Regions from separate parts of the Mesorhizobium sp. M0587 genome, predicted to be linked through region 2. Evidence: predicted binding sites of a transcription regulator. Region 2 holds the regulator's gene; the other holds the start of a gene.

Region 1 (7,701 bases), on a different contig from region 2:
TGGCCACACCTCAGAACTCCATGCCGGCGCCGGCGGGCATGGCCGGCGGGGTTTCCTTCTTCGGCTTCTCGGCCACCATCGCCTCCGTGGTTACCAACAGGCCGGCGACGGAGGCTGCATCCTGCAGAGCCGTGCGCACCACCTTGGCCGGGTCGATCACGCCCTGGCCGTAGAGGTCGCCAAACTCGTCGGTCTGGGCATTCCAGCCCCAACCGAACTCGCTCTTCTCCCGCAGCTTGCCAACGATGATCGAGCCCTCGGCGCCGGCATTCTCGGCGATCTGACGAACCGGGGTTTCGATCGCGCGGCGCACGATTTCGACGCCGGTCTTCTGGTCGGCATTGTCGACGAGGACGGCATCGAGTGCCTTGGCGGCCCTCAGCAACGCGACCCCGCCCCCCGGCAGCACACCCTCCTCGACCGCCGCGCGCGTCGCATGCAGGGCATCGTCGACGCGGTCCTTACGTTCCTTGACCTCGACTTCGGTCGAACCGCCGACCCGGATCACCGCGACACCGCCGGCGAGCTTGGCCAGGCGCTCCTGCAGCTTCTCGCGATCATAGTCGGAGGTGGTTTCCTCGATCTGGGCCTTGATCTGGGCGATGCGGCCCTGGATCTCTTCCTTGCGGCCGACACCGTCGACGACGGTAGTGTTCTCCTTCTCGATCACCACCTTCTTGGCACGGCCCAGCATCTGCAGCGTCACGTTTTCCAACTTGATGCCAAGGTCTTCCGAGATCGCGGTGCCGCCGGTGAGGATGGCGATGTCCTCCAGCATGGCCTTGCGGCGGTCGCCGAAGCCCGGCGCCTTGACGGCCGCGACCTTCAGTCCGCCACGCAGCTTGTTGACCACCAGCGTGGCGAGCGCCTCGCCCTCGACATCCTCGGCGATGATCAACAACGGCTTGCCCGACTGCACCACGGCTTCCAGGACGGGAAGCATCGCTTGCAGATTGGCGAGCTTCTTCTCGTGGATCAGCACATAGGGTTCGTCGAGCTCGACGCGCATCTTGTCCTGATTGGTGATGAAATAGGGAGAGAGATAACCGCGGTCGAACTGCATGCCTTCGACCACTTCGAGTTCCGTCTCGGCGGTCTTGGCCTCTTCGACCGTGATGACGCCCTCATTGCCGACCTTCTCCATCGCCTCGGCGAGGAAGCGGCCGATCTCGGCGTCGCCATTGGCTGAAATGGTGCCGACTTGCACGATCTCGTCGTTCTTTGTCACCTTGCGGGCATTGGCCTTTAGTTCGGCGACGACCGCATCGACCGCCTTGTCGATGCCGCGCTTCAGATCCATCGGGTTCATGCCCGATGCAACAGCCTTGGCGCCTTCCTTGACGATCGCCTGCGCGAGGACGGTCGCGGTCGTGGTGCCGTCGCCCGCAAGGTCACTGGTCTTGGAAGCCACTTCGCGCACCATCTGCGCGCCCATGTTCTCGAACTTGTCCTCAAGCTCGATCTCTTTGGCGACGGTGACGCCGTCCTTCGTGATGCGCGGAGCACCGAATGACTTGTCGATGACGACATTGCGGCCCTTGGGGCCGAGCGTCACCTTCACCGCATTGGCAAGAATATCGACGCCGCGCAGCATCTTCTCGCGCGCTTCGGTATGGAATTTCACATCTTTGGCAGCCATTGGATCACTCCTTCATTCAGGCAGCATTCGTTGACTGGTTGGATTCGAAGAAGCCATCAGGCGGCCTTCTTCACTTCGGCGGTCTGCTCGATTACGCCCATCACGTCGCTTTCCTTCATGATGAGCAGGTCCTCGCCATCGAGCCTGATCTCCGTGCCGGACCATTTGCCGAACAGGATGCGGTCGCCGATCTTCACGTCGAGCTCGGTGAGCTTGCCGCTGTCGTCACGCCCGCCGGGACCGACGGCGAGTACTTCGCCCTCCTGCGGCTTTTCCTTGGCAGTGTCGGGAATAATGATGCCGCCGGCCGACTTTTCCTCGGCTTCGACGCGGCGGACCAGGATACGGTCGTGCAATGGACGAAACGTCATGTCGTTCTCCTCATGGACAAGCAGGTTTTGAGCCTCCTCCACACCGGACCGGCAATATCGAGCCGGTGCAGGCGCCGCGATCCTTCATCAACTATCGTGGCGCATATCGAGCTAGTTTTGCTGTTTTTCGGTTTCAAGAGCCTGGCCAAAAAATTTTGGCACACGACCGGGGCGAGTGCCAAAAGCCTGTTATCGCGAAGCTATTTGGTTTGAGTGCCAGGGCTTGCGACTTGAATTTTCGTCGCGATTCAACAGGACCATTCGGGCTCGGCTGCCCCGGGGCGGCCGGAACCGCCGACCTTCTCGAGGCGTTATTTGCAGACGGAGGACATCGATGAACCGAAAGAGCCTTTCGCCGATCATTTCCAACCTGGCCCACAAATTCGACAGGCTCGACGCCTGAACGGAGATATAGGAAAGGAGAAACGCATGGCTGAAAGCGTCAGCAGCGAATTCCGCCTGCAAATGGATGGCTATGGCCTGACCACCGCCGAAATACACTATCATCTGCCGGACCATCCGAGCCTGCTTCAGCTCTATATCTGGCAGGACTACGATCTCGCTCCGGACTTTCCGGAACTCAAGGAGTTTCTCGGCTATTGGGAGCGCGAACTCGATGGCCCGCTCCATTCGGTCCGTGTCGCTCACCACCGCCTCATCCAGCCGTCGGACTGGCGGGCGGTCGACGGCATCATCGCCCTTCAGTGATACGGTAAAGCCGGCGTCCTGCACTAACGCCGGCCTCGTTGCCCTAGGATCTCGTTGCCCTTACGATTCTGGCGATCCGTCGGGCTTGTGCGCTGCGGCAAGCAATCCGGCGGTGCGGGCCGCGTGCAAAAACGCCTTGCGCGCCTCACGCGCCGTGCGCCAGCCGTCGAGCGCGTCGCGGCAAGTCCGATAGGCTGCGCGCCAGCTACGGCCGCGCGCTCGTGTGGGCCATTCAAAGCGCATGCACTCGATCGCTTCCCAGCTGCTCGCGACCTTGCGCTCTCTGCTGGACTGAAAACTAAGAGTGATCGGCTGGGTAAACGGGACGTCGTTCATCACTTCCTCCGTCTTTTTGTTCTTCGAGCAAGCAACGCCGGCGACCGATTCTAGGATCGGCGCCGGTGGAGCACATGGTTCACTCGCCCGAGCGATTCAAGACCACCGGCCAACGCCGGTTAGTCCTCCTCCTCCGGCGTCTCGAGCAACTCCATCAGTTTCGCCACCCTTGGGCCCGGCAGGGGACGCCCCTCATTGACCAGCGCCTCGTCGGCCCCAATCCAGGCGACGGCTTCGCGCAATTCCTCGATCGTGGCTCCTGTCAGGGCGATATCGGCGATGACCGCCTCGTCGACGGGTCCGAGTACCGAAATGATGTCGTCGCGTGTCATGGTCATGATGTCCTCCGTGGGAGTGCCAGCAGCGCCGGAATGGGGTGTGCGGCTTCGTCGGCAGAATCCGGCAGCAACACAGAATTGGGTCTTGATTTCAAACAGACAACTACCAAATCAAAATCGCCGGTCGCCGAACGGGGCCGGCTATAAGCGCCGGTGCTGGCGCTCTTCGTATCTATGTTGCTCAACGGAGGATGTAGCTATGAGAACCGCATTCGACTTTTCCCCACTCTATCGGTCGAGCATCGGTTTCGACCGCGTCTTCGACCTGCTCGAGAATGCGAGCCGGTCGACAAGCGTCGACAATTGGCCGCCCTATGACATCGCCAAGACCGGCGACGACGCCTACCGCATCACCATGGCTGTGGCAGGCTTCAGCCAAAATGAGTTGAGCGTCATACATGAGCCCAATATGCTTGTCGTCGCTGGCGAAAGATCAGCAGAGGACAATGGCGATTACTTGCATCGCGGCATCGCGGCCCGACCGTTCGAGCGTCGCTTCGAATTGGCTGACCATGTGAAGGTTACCGGCGCCGGCCTCGCCAACGGCTTGCTGACCATTGATCTCAAGCGCCAGATTCCCGAAGAGATGAAGCCGCGCCGGATTGAGATCGGCAGCGGCGGGACAGAGCGCACTATCGAGTCCAGGACTGCTAGCCAGGCGACCAAAAAGCAGGCCGCCTGAGACTGGTCCACTTTAAGCTCACAGCCGGATGAGTACGTCCGGTTCTGAGGCGACTTGGAGGAGACCAAGATAAAGAGAGGAGAAAAACAATGAGCGTACGTGATCTCATTCCGTTTGGCCGCGAACGCGGCCAGGTTCCCAGCGTGTTTCGCGACGGCGAACGTGATCCGTTCCTGTCGTTGCACCGTGAAGTGAACCGACTGTTCGACGACGTCTTCCGAGGTTTCGGTTCCGGACTGCCGTCGTTGCCGGCATTCTCCTCGGACGGCGGGCGCTGGCCGAGCGTCGAGATCTCCGATGGCGAGAAGGAGATCCGTGTCACGGCCGAGGTGCCCGGCATGGAGGAAAAGGACATCGAGGTTCTGCTCGATGATGGCGTGCTCGCGTTGAAAGGTGAGAAGCGCTCCGAAACGGAGGACAAGGACCGACAGTTCTCCGAGCGGTTTTACGGCCGCTTCGAGCGCCGTATTCCACTCGGCTATGAGATAGACGAGGACAAGGTCGATGCTCGTTTCAACAACGGCGTCCTCACAATCACGCTACCGAAGACCGAGCAGGCGCGATCACAGGCAAAACGCATCGCGATCAAAGGCAAGAGCTGACGTTCAGCAGCCGGAGGTGGTCAACCTGCCTCCGGCGCGCAGCATACCGACGGGAAGAAATCGATCCGTCGGGCGTGCCGTTATAGGCCCGAAGATGTTCGGTCGGCGGTCAGCGGCGTGACACTTCGGCTTTTCTGGTGTCCAAGCTGGCGCGGAAATTCGCCGCCTGCTGCCGGCATCCGCGGTCGGCTGCTTGGCGAGGAACATTTCGCGCTCCAACGGGTTTGCGGGCATATGCCGTATCGTTCCAAGCGAAAGGGTGTGACATGATGCTTCGCGAGCTAATGAAGCAGGTCGAGAATTTACCGCCCGAAACACTGGTCTGCACCGCCGAAGTGGATGAAGTCTTCGGCGTGAATCCTGCTGGCGTGGAGGTCGTCAATAACGCTCGAATCGGCAGCCGGAAGTCTGATGGCACCGAGGCGGTGCAACTGGACGGCGGGAGCGACAAGGTAATCGTCATCCGCTGGTGAGGCGTTCAGGGTCAACGGCACCGGAAGGGCCGAACTCTGCAAGAGGTCGGGCGCAGCGGTATTTCGGCGTCCGAAAATGTCCAGGGCAACTCCAGCACGCTCTTCGAAGCTGACGTTCAGGCGAGGATCATGCCCTCGCCAAGGATCACCGTTCTGCGATCGCGGAGGATGCCGCAATGGCTCGGAAACCGAAAATTACTACCGGCCTGAATGATCGGCCGCGCGACGAAACCATCGCCCAGTCCGGCGAAGGTTTGCCTGACGACAGCAGCAAGGCGCTTGAGTTCGATGAGAGATCTGTCGATCGGCTAAGAAACTCGCTTCAGGGCGAATCCCGTCACTCCCAGGAGACGCAAGGCAATCCTGACGAAGTTTCGCCAGGTACGCCGGGTGCCGGCGAGAACGTTTGCCGCCGCTGCTCGGAGACCGGCAAGGTCGGCGGCGCACCCTGTCCCGAATGCGGAGGAACCGGAAAGGTGATGACGCCGATAGGTGGCGGCTAAGATGCGGCAGTTCCCTGCGGACCTGGACGGCCTCCATTCGAAGCGCCGGGCAATTTCAGCGCTTCAACGCTCCAGCTAATGCCGCACGCCGCCGGTTTGCGTGTGCTGCCCGCCGGGGCGTGAGATGGCGGCCAAGGTATCGCCGGTGCCGCCGCTGCCGTCCGCGAATGCGAGATCGCCCAGCGAGACGATGCCGACGAGCCGCTTGTCCCGGTTCACCACGGGAATGCGACGTATCTGCTGATCGCCGAGATTCCGGCATACGTCATCGGTGTCTTCGTCGTCGAAACAGTATTTCACGTCATTCGTCATGACATCGCCGACCTTGGTGTCGGGGCCCTTGCCCTGCGCCACCGCACGGATCGCGATATCACGATCGGTCAGCATGCCGACGAGCCGGTCATTGTCGCCGACCGGAACCAGACCGGCGTCTATTTCAGCCATGATGCGGGCTGCCTCCTGGATGGTCTCGTTCGGATTGGCGACGCGGACGTCGCGCGTCATCACTTCGCTCACTTTCATTTCCAGCTCCTGTCGATTGGCGGACCGGATGCAGACATCGGTCCTGGCCCCCAACTCGTGCGGCGCCTCGATGTTCCGCCCTAGGCAACGATGAGTCGGAATAGGTTTTCCGACATTCCCCGGGTGGGGTATTCAACATCGATCGGGAACACTCCTTGCGTTCGGGGGTTTGGCTCGACAACGACGGGATTCCGGAGACGCGGACCGAGCGATGCCAATACCGCGCGATATGGATTTGGTGCTTCAACACCTGCCCCTCAGGATAGGCGCCTATGTGCCCGATGACCTCCTGGAGGACTGGTTCGCGCCGCGCACCGGAATGAACCCACCGTCCGGCGTGGCACTCGCCGCCGCGGCGTCCTACGGTCGTCGCTTCGAATGCGAGTTCAAGCACTATCCCGAGCGGAAAGAAGGAGTGTTCTGGAAATGGGTGCCGGCAATATGAACAAGCAGCCGCTCGAGATGAACAAGCAGCCGCTCGAGGCGAAGGCGATCACCGGCGTGATCGAGGAACTCGAAAGGCAAGCCGCCGAAGACACGTCGAAGCTCAAGGTTCGAAGAGACGGCGAGAGAATAGTCGTCGACGGCGAGATCGACGTCGACGCAATCGTCATGGTGGTGGTCGGCTCCATGGCAGGAGGTCCGTAGCACCAAGATGACGCGAACGGCCAGCGATCGCCTCGTGATGGCGTGATGTTGTGATCGGCTCCAACCGGAGCACCTCGGTCGCAGATTACCGGATCGGCGCGGAACAATTGGTTTTCGCACCCGTTGGCAACAGCCGTCCAAAAATTTGCAGGGAGATTGCTAGGGAGATTGTATTGTCATGAGCGCCACAGGATTGGACGTCTTCGACAAGACGCTACAGACAACGCACATTTGGCTCGATGAAATCATGGCTGAGATGGGTCCCGATCGACAGATGGCCTGGCATATTCTCGGCGCGGTGCTGCGCACGGTGAGGGATCGCTTGCCGCCGGACCTTGCCGCCCATCTCGGCTCGCAATTGCCGCTCCTCGTGCGGGGCATCTATTTCGACCAGTACAGACCGTCGGCAGCACCCGACCGGACCAGGTCGCCCGACGAGTTCCTTGCCAGGATCAAGGACCAGTTGGAATCCGTTCGCCCGGTCGACGCCGGCGACGCTCTCAGGGTGGTCAGCGATGTTCTGGATCGCCATGTCGATGCCGGGCAGATGGCGAAGGTCTGGGAGGCGCTGCCCGAGGAAATCAGGCGCGTGGCGGAACCGCAGCAGGGTTGATCGCAGGCGCTCAGCTTGCGATGGGCCCCGGATGATCCCGCTGAACGGCGAGTTGCTTGATCGCCGCCGCCGGCACTGGTTCGATGTGGAGCAGAAATTCGAATCTCACTGCCTGGCTTCAAGAAACTTTCCGGGAAGCCTGGACGTGCAGGCCATCACCCAGGTGATCGCCTCGCGATCGTACTCGTCGCCGGCGCGCCATTTTTCGAAGAAGACATTGAGGCGCGACACGCGTTCAGGCCAAAGGTTCGCGGCCTGGAGACCCA
Region 2 (7,701 bases):
GGCTTCCAGCCGTGTTTCTCCTCAGCACTCATCTCGCCAAAGGTCTTGTCGAAGCCATCCGGCAGGAAAACCGGGTCGTAGCCGAAGCCGAGTCCGCCGCGCGGCGGCCAGACCAGCGTGCCTTCGGCCTCGCCGCGATAATATTCGGCCTCGCCGTCGGGGAACGCCAGGCATATGACGGCGACAAAGCGCCCCTTGCGCTGTTGCGGCAAGGCGGCTCCGACTTCCTGCAGTGCCACTTCGGTGCGCTGCATGGCCATGCCGAAATCGCGCGACCCGTCGGGGGTTTCGGCCCAGTTGGCGGTATAGACGCCTGGCGCGCCGTCAAGCGCGTCGACGCACAGGCCGGAATCGTCCGACAGCGCCGGCAGGCCAGTGGCTTTAGCGGCGGCGAAGGCCTTGATATAGGCGTTTTCCTCGAAGGTGGTGCCGGTTTCCTCCGGCTCCGGCAGGCCGTATTCCTTGGCCGATTTCGCCTCGAAACCGAACGGCGCCATCAGGTCGGCGAATTCGCGCAGCTTGCCGGCATTGTGGCTGGCGACGACGATCTTCTTTCCGTCGAGTGAATGCATCAAAGTCCCCAGATTCTCGGCTCGGCGAATTCGATCGAATTGCCGGAGGGATCGCGGATATAGATCGAGCGGCCGCCTTGCGGCCATTCGAATTCGCTTTCGATGGCGATCTTCTTCGCCTTCAGATGGGATTTCCAGCGGCTGATTTCATCGGCGGTCGCGGCAAAGCAGAGATGGCCTTCGCCGACCGCGCCGTGCGGCGGCACTTTCAGCCGCGCGTCGGGCGCCGGCGGGATCTTGGTCGCCTCGGCGTTGAAGATCAGCAGCACGCCGGGGCCGCAGCGGAAGAAGAGGTGGCGGCCCTCGACCTTGCCGAGGAGGTCAAGGCCGAGGATATCGGTGTAGAACGCTTCCGCTGCGGAGAGATCGGTGACGTAGAGGGCCGATTCCAGGATTGCGGAAGGAGTCACGCTCAAGATAGGCATTTGAAAACTACGCCACCGCCATCTGCTGCAGGCTGACCAGGCGCTGGATGCCTTTCTTGGCCAGGCCCATCAGCTCGGCGAACTGCCCTTCCGAAAAAGGTTCACCCTCGGCGGTGCCCTGGATCTCGACGATGCCGCCCTTGCCGGTCATGACGAAATTGGCATCGGTGCCGGCGGCCGAATCCTCGATATAATCGAGGTCGATGACCGGCTGGCCGTCATGGATGCCGCAGGAAATCGCCGCGACGTGGTCCTTCAGCACCTTGGCGACGCTGGTCATCTGCCGTGCTTCCATCCAGCGCAGGCAATCGTAAAGCGCGACCCAGCCGCCGGTGATCGAGGCGGTGCGGGTGCCGCCATCGGCTTGTATGACGTCGCAGTCGACGGTGATCTGCTGCTCGCCGAGCGCCTGCAGGTCGACCACGGCGCGCAAGGAGCGGCCGATCAGCCGCTGGATTTCCAGCGTGCGGCCGCCCTGCTTGCCGGCGGAGGCCTCGCGGCGCATGCGCTCTCCGGTCGAGCGTGGCAGCATGCCGTATTCCGCCGTCACCCAGCCCTTGCCGGAATTGCGCATCCAGCCCGGCACTTTTTCCTCCAGGCTGGCGGTGCACAGGACATGCGTGTCGCCGAATTTCACCAGGCACGAGCCTTCGGCATGCTTGGAGACGCCGCGCTCGAAGGATATGGCGCGCATTTCGTCGAATTGGCGTTTGGAAGGGCGCATTCAGGCTACTTTCTCGTTCATTTTTCGGAATCTTGGCCGGCTTGTAGCCGCATGGGACGGATGGCGCAAAGGAAAATGGCCGAGCGATCTGACACAGACACCGGGTGATCTGACGCAGACACCGGTTGCGCGGGCCGGGCGGAAGTCTATATCCTTAAGCCGGAGGTTTTTGGCGCAATGACCAAGGCAGTCGATCCGAACTCGCAGGCGCCCGCGCTTCAATCCCTCGACATGCGTTCGCGCGACATCTTCCGGCGCATCGTCGATTCCTATCTCAGGGACGGCGAACCGGTGGGATCCCGCAGCCTGTCGCGTATCCTGCCGTCCTCGCTGTCGCCGGCCACCATCCGCAACGTGATGAGCGACCTCGAGCACCTTGGCCTGATCTATGCGCCCCACATCTCGGCCGGCCGGCTGCCCACGCAGGCCGGGCTGCGCTTCTTCGTCGATGCCTTCATGGAGCTTGGCGACCTTTCCGACGAGGAGCGCCGCAGCATCGAGGCGCAGGTGCGGGCCTCCGGTTCGGGCGCCACTCTGGAGCACATGCTGACCGAGGCCAGCCAGATGCTGTCGGGCATGTCGCGCGGCGCCGGCCTGGTCCTGGCCGCGAAGAACGAGGTCGCGCTAAAGCATATCGAATTCATCCAGCTCGAGCCGACCAAGGCGCTGGCGGTGCTGGTGTCACAGAACGGCGATGTGGAGAATCGCGTCATCGAGCTGCCGGCCGGCATCACCGTGTCGCAACTGCACGAAGCCTCGAACTTCCTCAACGCCCATATTCGCGGCCGTACGCTGGCCGAGGCGCGGACCGAGATCGCCCGCATCAAGGAAGAGACCAGGGCAGCGCTCGACACGCTGTCGCAGGACCTTGTCGAGAAAGGCCTGGCGGTTTGGGCCGGTGCCGAAAGCGGCCTGCCGGCGCGGCTCATCGTGCGCGGCCGCGCCAATTTGCTCGAAAACGTCACGGCCCAAGCCGATATCGAATTGCTGCGGCACCTGTTCGAGGACATGGAGACGCAGGACGGGCTGATCCAGCTGCTTGACCTTGCCGAGCAGGGATCGGGCGTGCGCATCTTCATCGGCTCGGAAAACAAGCTGTTTTCGCTGTCGGGCTCGTCGCTGGTCGTCGCGCCCTATCGCGACAAGGACGCCCGCGTCGTCGGCGCGCTCGGCGTCATCGGCCCGACGCGGCTGAACTATGCCCGCATCGTCCCGATGGTCGACTATACGGCGCAGCTGATTTCCCGCATGCTGCGCTAAGGCGCTGATACTCAGGTGATGCCGGCCTGCGAATGGCGGCTTCCCGCGCTTCCGAAGAACAGGCTGCCGAGGAGAAAAAGAATGGCGCTCGAAGAATTCAAGGCCCGCATCAGCCTGCTGCTCGAGGAGATGGTCAACCAGCCGGAGGATCAGCACGAAATCCAGGAACAGTTGCGCGAAAAACTGCGGGAGATGCGCGCCATGGGGCTGCCGCTGCCGGCCGATCTCGTCGCGCTGGAAAAACGCCTGGATGACGATTTCTACGCCGCCGGCAACTGAGCCTGGAAGTGGTCTGCCTTCAACTCGTCGTGTAAAGCGGAACGATCGGCGAAACCTGCCGTTCCTGACCCGTGACCAATGTTGGAGGACGGGATGATCCGTTTCGCTGGTACGGCCTTTGTTGCCCTGTTTGCCGTCACGACGGCATCCGCCCAACAGGCCGATCAGCCGGTGCTCAAAGGTGCCGCCGCCTTCGGCGACTGGCGTGCCGACAGGCCGGGGGTGCGCCGGCTGATCAAGCCGGAAGACCTGCCGAAGCCCGACGTCACCAAATCCACCTCGAATAGCGCCGGCCTGGCGGAGCGGCCGCAAGGCGCCAGGCCGCGATTGCCGCCCGGTTTTTCGGCCGAACTGGTCGCATCGGGCATCGCCAATCCGCGTGTCGTGCGCGTCGCTCCGAATGGCGACCTGTTCGTCGCCGACAGCGAAGCCAATCGGGTCCGCGTCTTTCGGCTGGCCGCAGGCAGTGCGAAACCCGCCGAGAAAGGCATCTTTGCCGGCAACCTCAATCAGCCCTATGGCATTGCCTTCTATCCGCCGGGCAATGACCCGCAATGGGTCTATGTCGCCAACAGCGACAGCATCGTGCGGTTTGCCTACCGCAGTGGTGATCTGAGAGCTTCCGGCGAGCCGGAAACCGTCCTCGACGACATTCCCGCCAATCATCACTGGACCCGCGACATCGCCTTCTCGCCCGACGGCAAGACGCTCTATTTGTCGGTCGGCTCGGGTTCGAACGCCGCTTCGGACATGGCGAAGGAGCCAGAAGGCGGCCTTGACGCATGGGCCAGATCGAAGCCGCTCGGCGCTGCCTGGGGCTTCGAAAGCGGCCGCGCCGAGGTGCTGGCCTTCGATCCGGACGGCAAAAATGGCAGAACTGTCGCCACTGGACTGCGCAACTGCTCGGGCATGACCGTGCAGCCGGCGACCGGGGCGCTGTGGTGCGTCGTCAACGAGCGCGACGGGCTTGGCGACGATGTGCCGCCCGAATACGCAACGGCCGTCAAGGACGGCGCCTTCTATGGCTGGCCCTGGTATTATATCGGCGACAATGAGGATCCGCTTCACGAGGGCGAGCGTCCCGATCTTGCCGGCAAGGCGACCATTCCCGATGTGCTGATGCAGGCGCACTCGGCGCCGCTCAACATCGCCTTCTACGACGGCAAGACTTTTCCACAGGAGTATCAGGGCGACGCTTTCGTTGCCCTGCATGGCTCGTGGAATCGCGGCAACAGAACCGGCTACAAGGTTGTCCGGTTGCTGTTCAGGGACGGCAAACCTACCGGCGAATACGAGGATTTCATGACCGGCTTCGTAGCCTCCAACGGCAATGTCTGGGGCCGGCCAGCAGGCGTGGCGGTGGCAAGCGACGGCGCGCTGATCGTCACCGAGGACGGCAACGGCACCATCTGGCGCGTCACCTATGGCGACGGCCGTTCCTGATTCTGCTCGCGCAAGGCAGGCTCTCCACCCCGGAGAGCCCGAGGGAGAGAAGACTGCTGCTCGCTGCGGCGAGAAGTTGGCCGCGAAGCGACCAGATGGGGGCCAGCGACATCTGGTGCAATGAATTCCGGCCGCAGGGAATCAACTTTGGTTCCGATCCATGCGACAAGGCATATGATCTGAGGCCAATGCCATGACCCTTGCCGGATTTCTCGCCTACAGCGCCGCACTCGGCATCGCTGCCGCCATTCCCGGCCCTGGCGTCACCGCGCTCGTCGCGCGTGCGCTCGGTTCCGGCTTTCGCTCGTCGCTCGCCATGTCCTTCGGCCTGATGCTTGGCGATCTTACCTATCTGACCGCCGTGGTGCTCGGCCTCGCTTTCGTCGCGCAGACCTTCGGCATGGTTTTTCTCGCCATCAAATGGCTGGGCGTTGCCTATCTGGCCTTTCTCGGCTGGCGCTTCTGGAACAGCGGCATCACGCCCGAGACGGTCGAGGCGAGGAAAGGCAAAGGCGGGCTGCTGTCCAGCTTTGTCGCCGGCCTGACCGTCACGCTCGGCAATCCGAAGACGATGATCTTCTATCTTGCGATCACGCCGACCATCGTCGACCTGAAGACGATCACGCTGGCCGACTACGGTATTCTCGTGGCGATCACCATCGTCGTGCTCTTGGTCGTGCTGGTGCCCTATCTCGCGCTGGCGGCCAAGGCGCGCTGGTTCCTGAAATCGCCGCGAGCGCTCAAGGCGCTGAACCGCACTGCCGCCGGCTTCATGGTCGGAGCGGCAGCGGCGATTGCCGCCCGCCAATAGGGCACTTTCGGCCAAAACATTCCAGAGATCGGCTTTTCCCGAAAACGCTTTTCCAGGACAAGGGCGTTTTAGACACGGCCCCCACTCGGATATTTTCGGCCGACAGTCTATCTTGCGCGACCGAAGGCTCTATCTTGCCGGCTGGACGCCAATCGCCTGAAGTTTTGGGAGCGAAACCAATGAACAAACCCGTCACCTCCGCCCGCGTGCCCGGTCGCGGCCGCATCTACAATTCGATCACCGACACGATCGGCGATACGCCATTGGTGCGGCTCGACAAATTCGCCAGGGAAAAGGGCGTCGTCGCCAACCTCATCGCCAAGCTCGAATTCTTCAACCCGATCGCCTCGGTCAAGGACCGCATCGGCGTGGCGATGATCGAGGCGCTGGAGGCGGCCGGCAAGATTTCTCCCGGCAAGACGACGCTGATCGAACCGACATCCGGCAACACCGGCATCGCTCTCGCCTTCGCCGCCGCCGCCAAGGGTTACAAGCTGATCCTGACCATGCCGGAGACGATGTCGGTCGAGCGCCGCAAGATGCTGGCGCTGCTCGGCGCCGAGCTGGTCCTGACCGAAGGGCCGAAGGGCATGAAGGGCGCCATCGCCAAGGCCGACGAACTGGCCGCGACGATCCCCAACGCCATCATCCCGCAGCAGTTCGAAAATCCAGCCAACCCAGAGATACACCGCACCACGACCGGCGAGGAGATCTGGAACGACACGCATGGCGAGGTCGATATCCTCGTCTCCGGCATCGGCACCGGCGGCACCATCACCGGCGTCGGCCAGGTGCTGAAGAAGCGCAAGCCCTCCGTGCATGTCGTCGCCGTCGAGCCGGAGGCCTCCCCGGTGCTGTCCGGCGGCCAGCCCGGTCCGCACAAGATCCAGGGCATCGGCGCCGGCTTCGCGCCTAAAATCCTCGACACCACGATCTACGACGAGATCGTCAAGGTCTCGAACGAGGATTCGGTCGCCAATGCGCGCCTCGTCGCGCGCCTCGAAGGCGTGCCGGTCGGCATCTCGTCGGGCGCCGCCCTGCAGGCGGCGATCGTCGTCGGCTCGCGGCCTGAAAACAAGGGCAAGAACCTCGTCGTGGTCATCCCCGACTTCGCCGAGCGGTATCTGTCGACCATCCTGTTCGAAGGATTGGGTGCGTAGGCCTCTGGTCTTCGGCACGGCCGCGAAATAAACCACGCTTGGCGGCCGCAGCCGGCTTGAGCAGAACCCTGCTTCCGGTTCATATCGCCGCCAGCCCGCTTATGCGGCCGGCGGAGGATTTCATGTACAAGCTCTACACCCGCCCCGGCAGCGGCGGCTTCGTCGTCGAGGCGGCGCTGGCATTGGCGGACGCGCCGTTCGAGCAGATCGACGTACCGAAGGACCGGCCCGACCAGGCCTTCCCCAACCAGGCCTTCCCCGACCAGGCCTTCCTTGACATCAGCCCGTTGAACCAGGTTCCGGTGCTGACGCTGCCGGACGGCCGTTCGATGACCGAATCGGCGGCGATCTGCATCCTGCTTGCCGAGCGCCACCCGGACGCCGGCCTGGCGCCGGCTGTCGGCGCGCCTGCCCGCGCCGACTTCCTGCGCTGGATGGCCTTCATGTCCTCGGTGCTCTATCCCGCGATCCTGCGGCTGTACTACGCCCATCGCTACACCACCGACGCCGGCGGCACGACAGCCGTTGAACAGGCCGCCATTGCCGAGATGGACCGCGGCTTCGCCGTTCTCGATACCGCCTTGCGCGGCCGCGACTGGCTGGTCGGAGACCAGATGTCGCTGGCCGACATCTATCTCGTCATGCTGGTGGCCTGGCATCCCAACATCGACAAGGCGCGAGCGGCTTGGCCCAACGTCGAACGGCTATGGTCCACGCTGCGCGCGCATCCGCTGATGAAGAAACTCAACGCCTCGCACGAGATGTGGCCGGGCTGATCGATCCACCTCCGCTCCAGGAGACTCAATTTCCAAGGATTGCCCGCTTCTCCTGCAGGAACCGGCGCACGGCCGGATCGTGTTCGAGCCCGATCGCCCGGTCGTAGGCGTCGGCGGCTTGCGTGATCTCACCAAGCCTGGCCAGCAGGCCGGCGCGGGCCGCCCAATAGGGCTGATAGTCTGCAAGCCGCTTGTCGTCGCCAAGCGTGTAAAGGACCGCCAGTCCCACCACCGCGCCCTCGGCTTCGGAG

The links. The regulator HrcA, encoded in region 2, represses chaperone genes, less so after heat shock. The targets are predictions, from matches to a motif close to GTTAGCACTCNCNNNNNGNGAGTGCTAAC.
Region 1: NKI49_RS00660 (co-chaperone GroES) is a predicted target of HrcA. The motif match lies at 2,165-2,193, and genes of this name have one in related genera.

What each region holds. Positions count from the first base shown of each region.
Region 1 is NZ_JAMYQP010000001.1:127,189-134,889, reverse strand. It holds gene groL (chaperonin GroEL) at 11-1,639, opposite strand; gene NKI49_RS00660 (co-chaperone GroES) at 1,696-2,010, opposite strand; gene NKI49_RS00655 (usg protein) at 2,440-2,718, shown strand; gene NKI49_RS00650 (DUF982 domain-containing protein) at 2,779-3,054, opposite strand; gene NKI49_RS00645 (hypothetical protein) at 3,174-3,392, opposite strand; gene NKI49_RS00640 (Hsp20 family protein) at 3,592-4,074, shown strand; gene NKI49_RS00635 (Hsp20/alpha crystallin family protein) at 4,164-4,676, shown strand; gene NKI49_RS00630 (sugar phosphorylase) at 4,943-5,149, shown strand; gene NKI49_RS00625 (hypothetical protein) at 5,326-5,652, shown strand; gene NKI49_RS00620 (CBS domain-containing protein) at 5,728-6,174, opposite strand; gene NKI49_RS00615 (hypothetical protein) at 6,386-6,619, shown strand; gene NKI49_RS00610 (hypothetical protein) at 6,601-6,822, shown strand; gene NKI49_RS00605 (DUF2267 domain-containing protein) at 7,001-7,435, shown strand; gene NKI49_RS00600 (hypothetical protein) at 7,541-7,701, opposite strand, start outside.
Region 2 is NZ_JAMYQP010000045.1:19,877-27,577, forward strand. It holds gene rdgB (RdgB/HAM1 family non-canonical purine NTP pyrophosphatase) at 1-572, opposite strand, end outside; gene NKI49_RS28460 (VOC family protein) at 572-982, opposite strand; gene rph (ribonuclease PH) at 1,005-1,721, opposite strand; gene hrcA (heat-inducible transcriptional repressor HrcA) at 1,899-2,981, shown strand; gene NKI49_RS28475 (hypothetical protein) at 3,063-3,260, shown strand; gene NKI49_RS28480 (PQQ-dependent sugar dehydrogenase) at 3,354-4,703, shown strand; gene NKI49_RS28485 (LysE family translocator) at 4,897-5,514, shown strand; gene cysK (cysteine synthase A) at 5,694-6,674, shown strand; gene NKI49_RS28495 (glutathione S-transferase family protein) at 6,797-7,450, shown strand; gene NKI49_RS28500 (RNA polymerase sigma factor) at 7,476-7,701, opposite strand, start outside.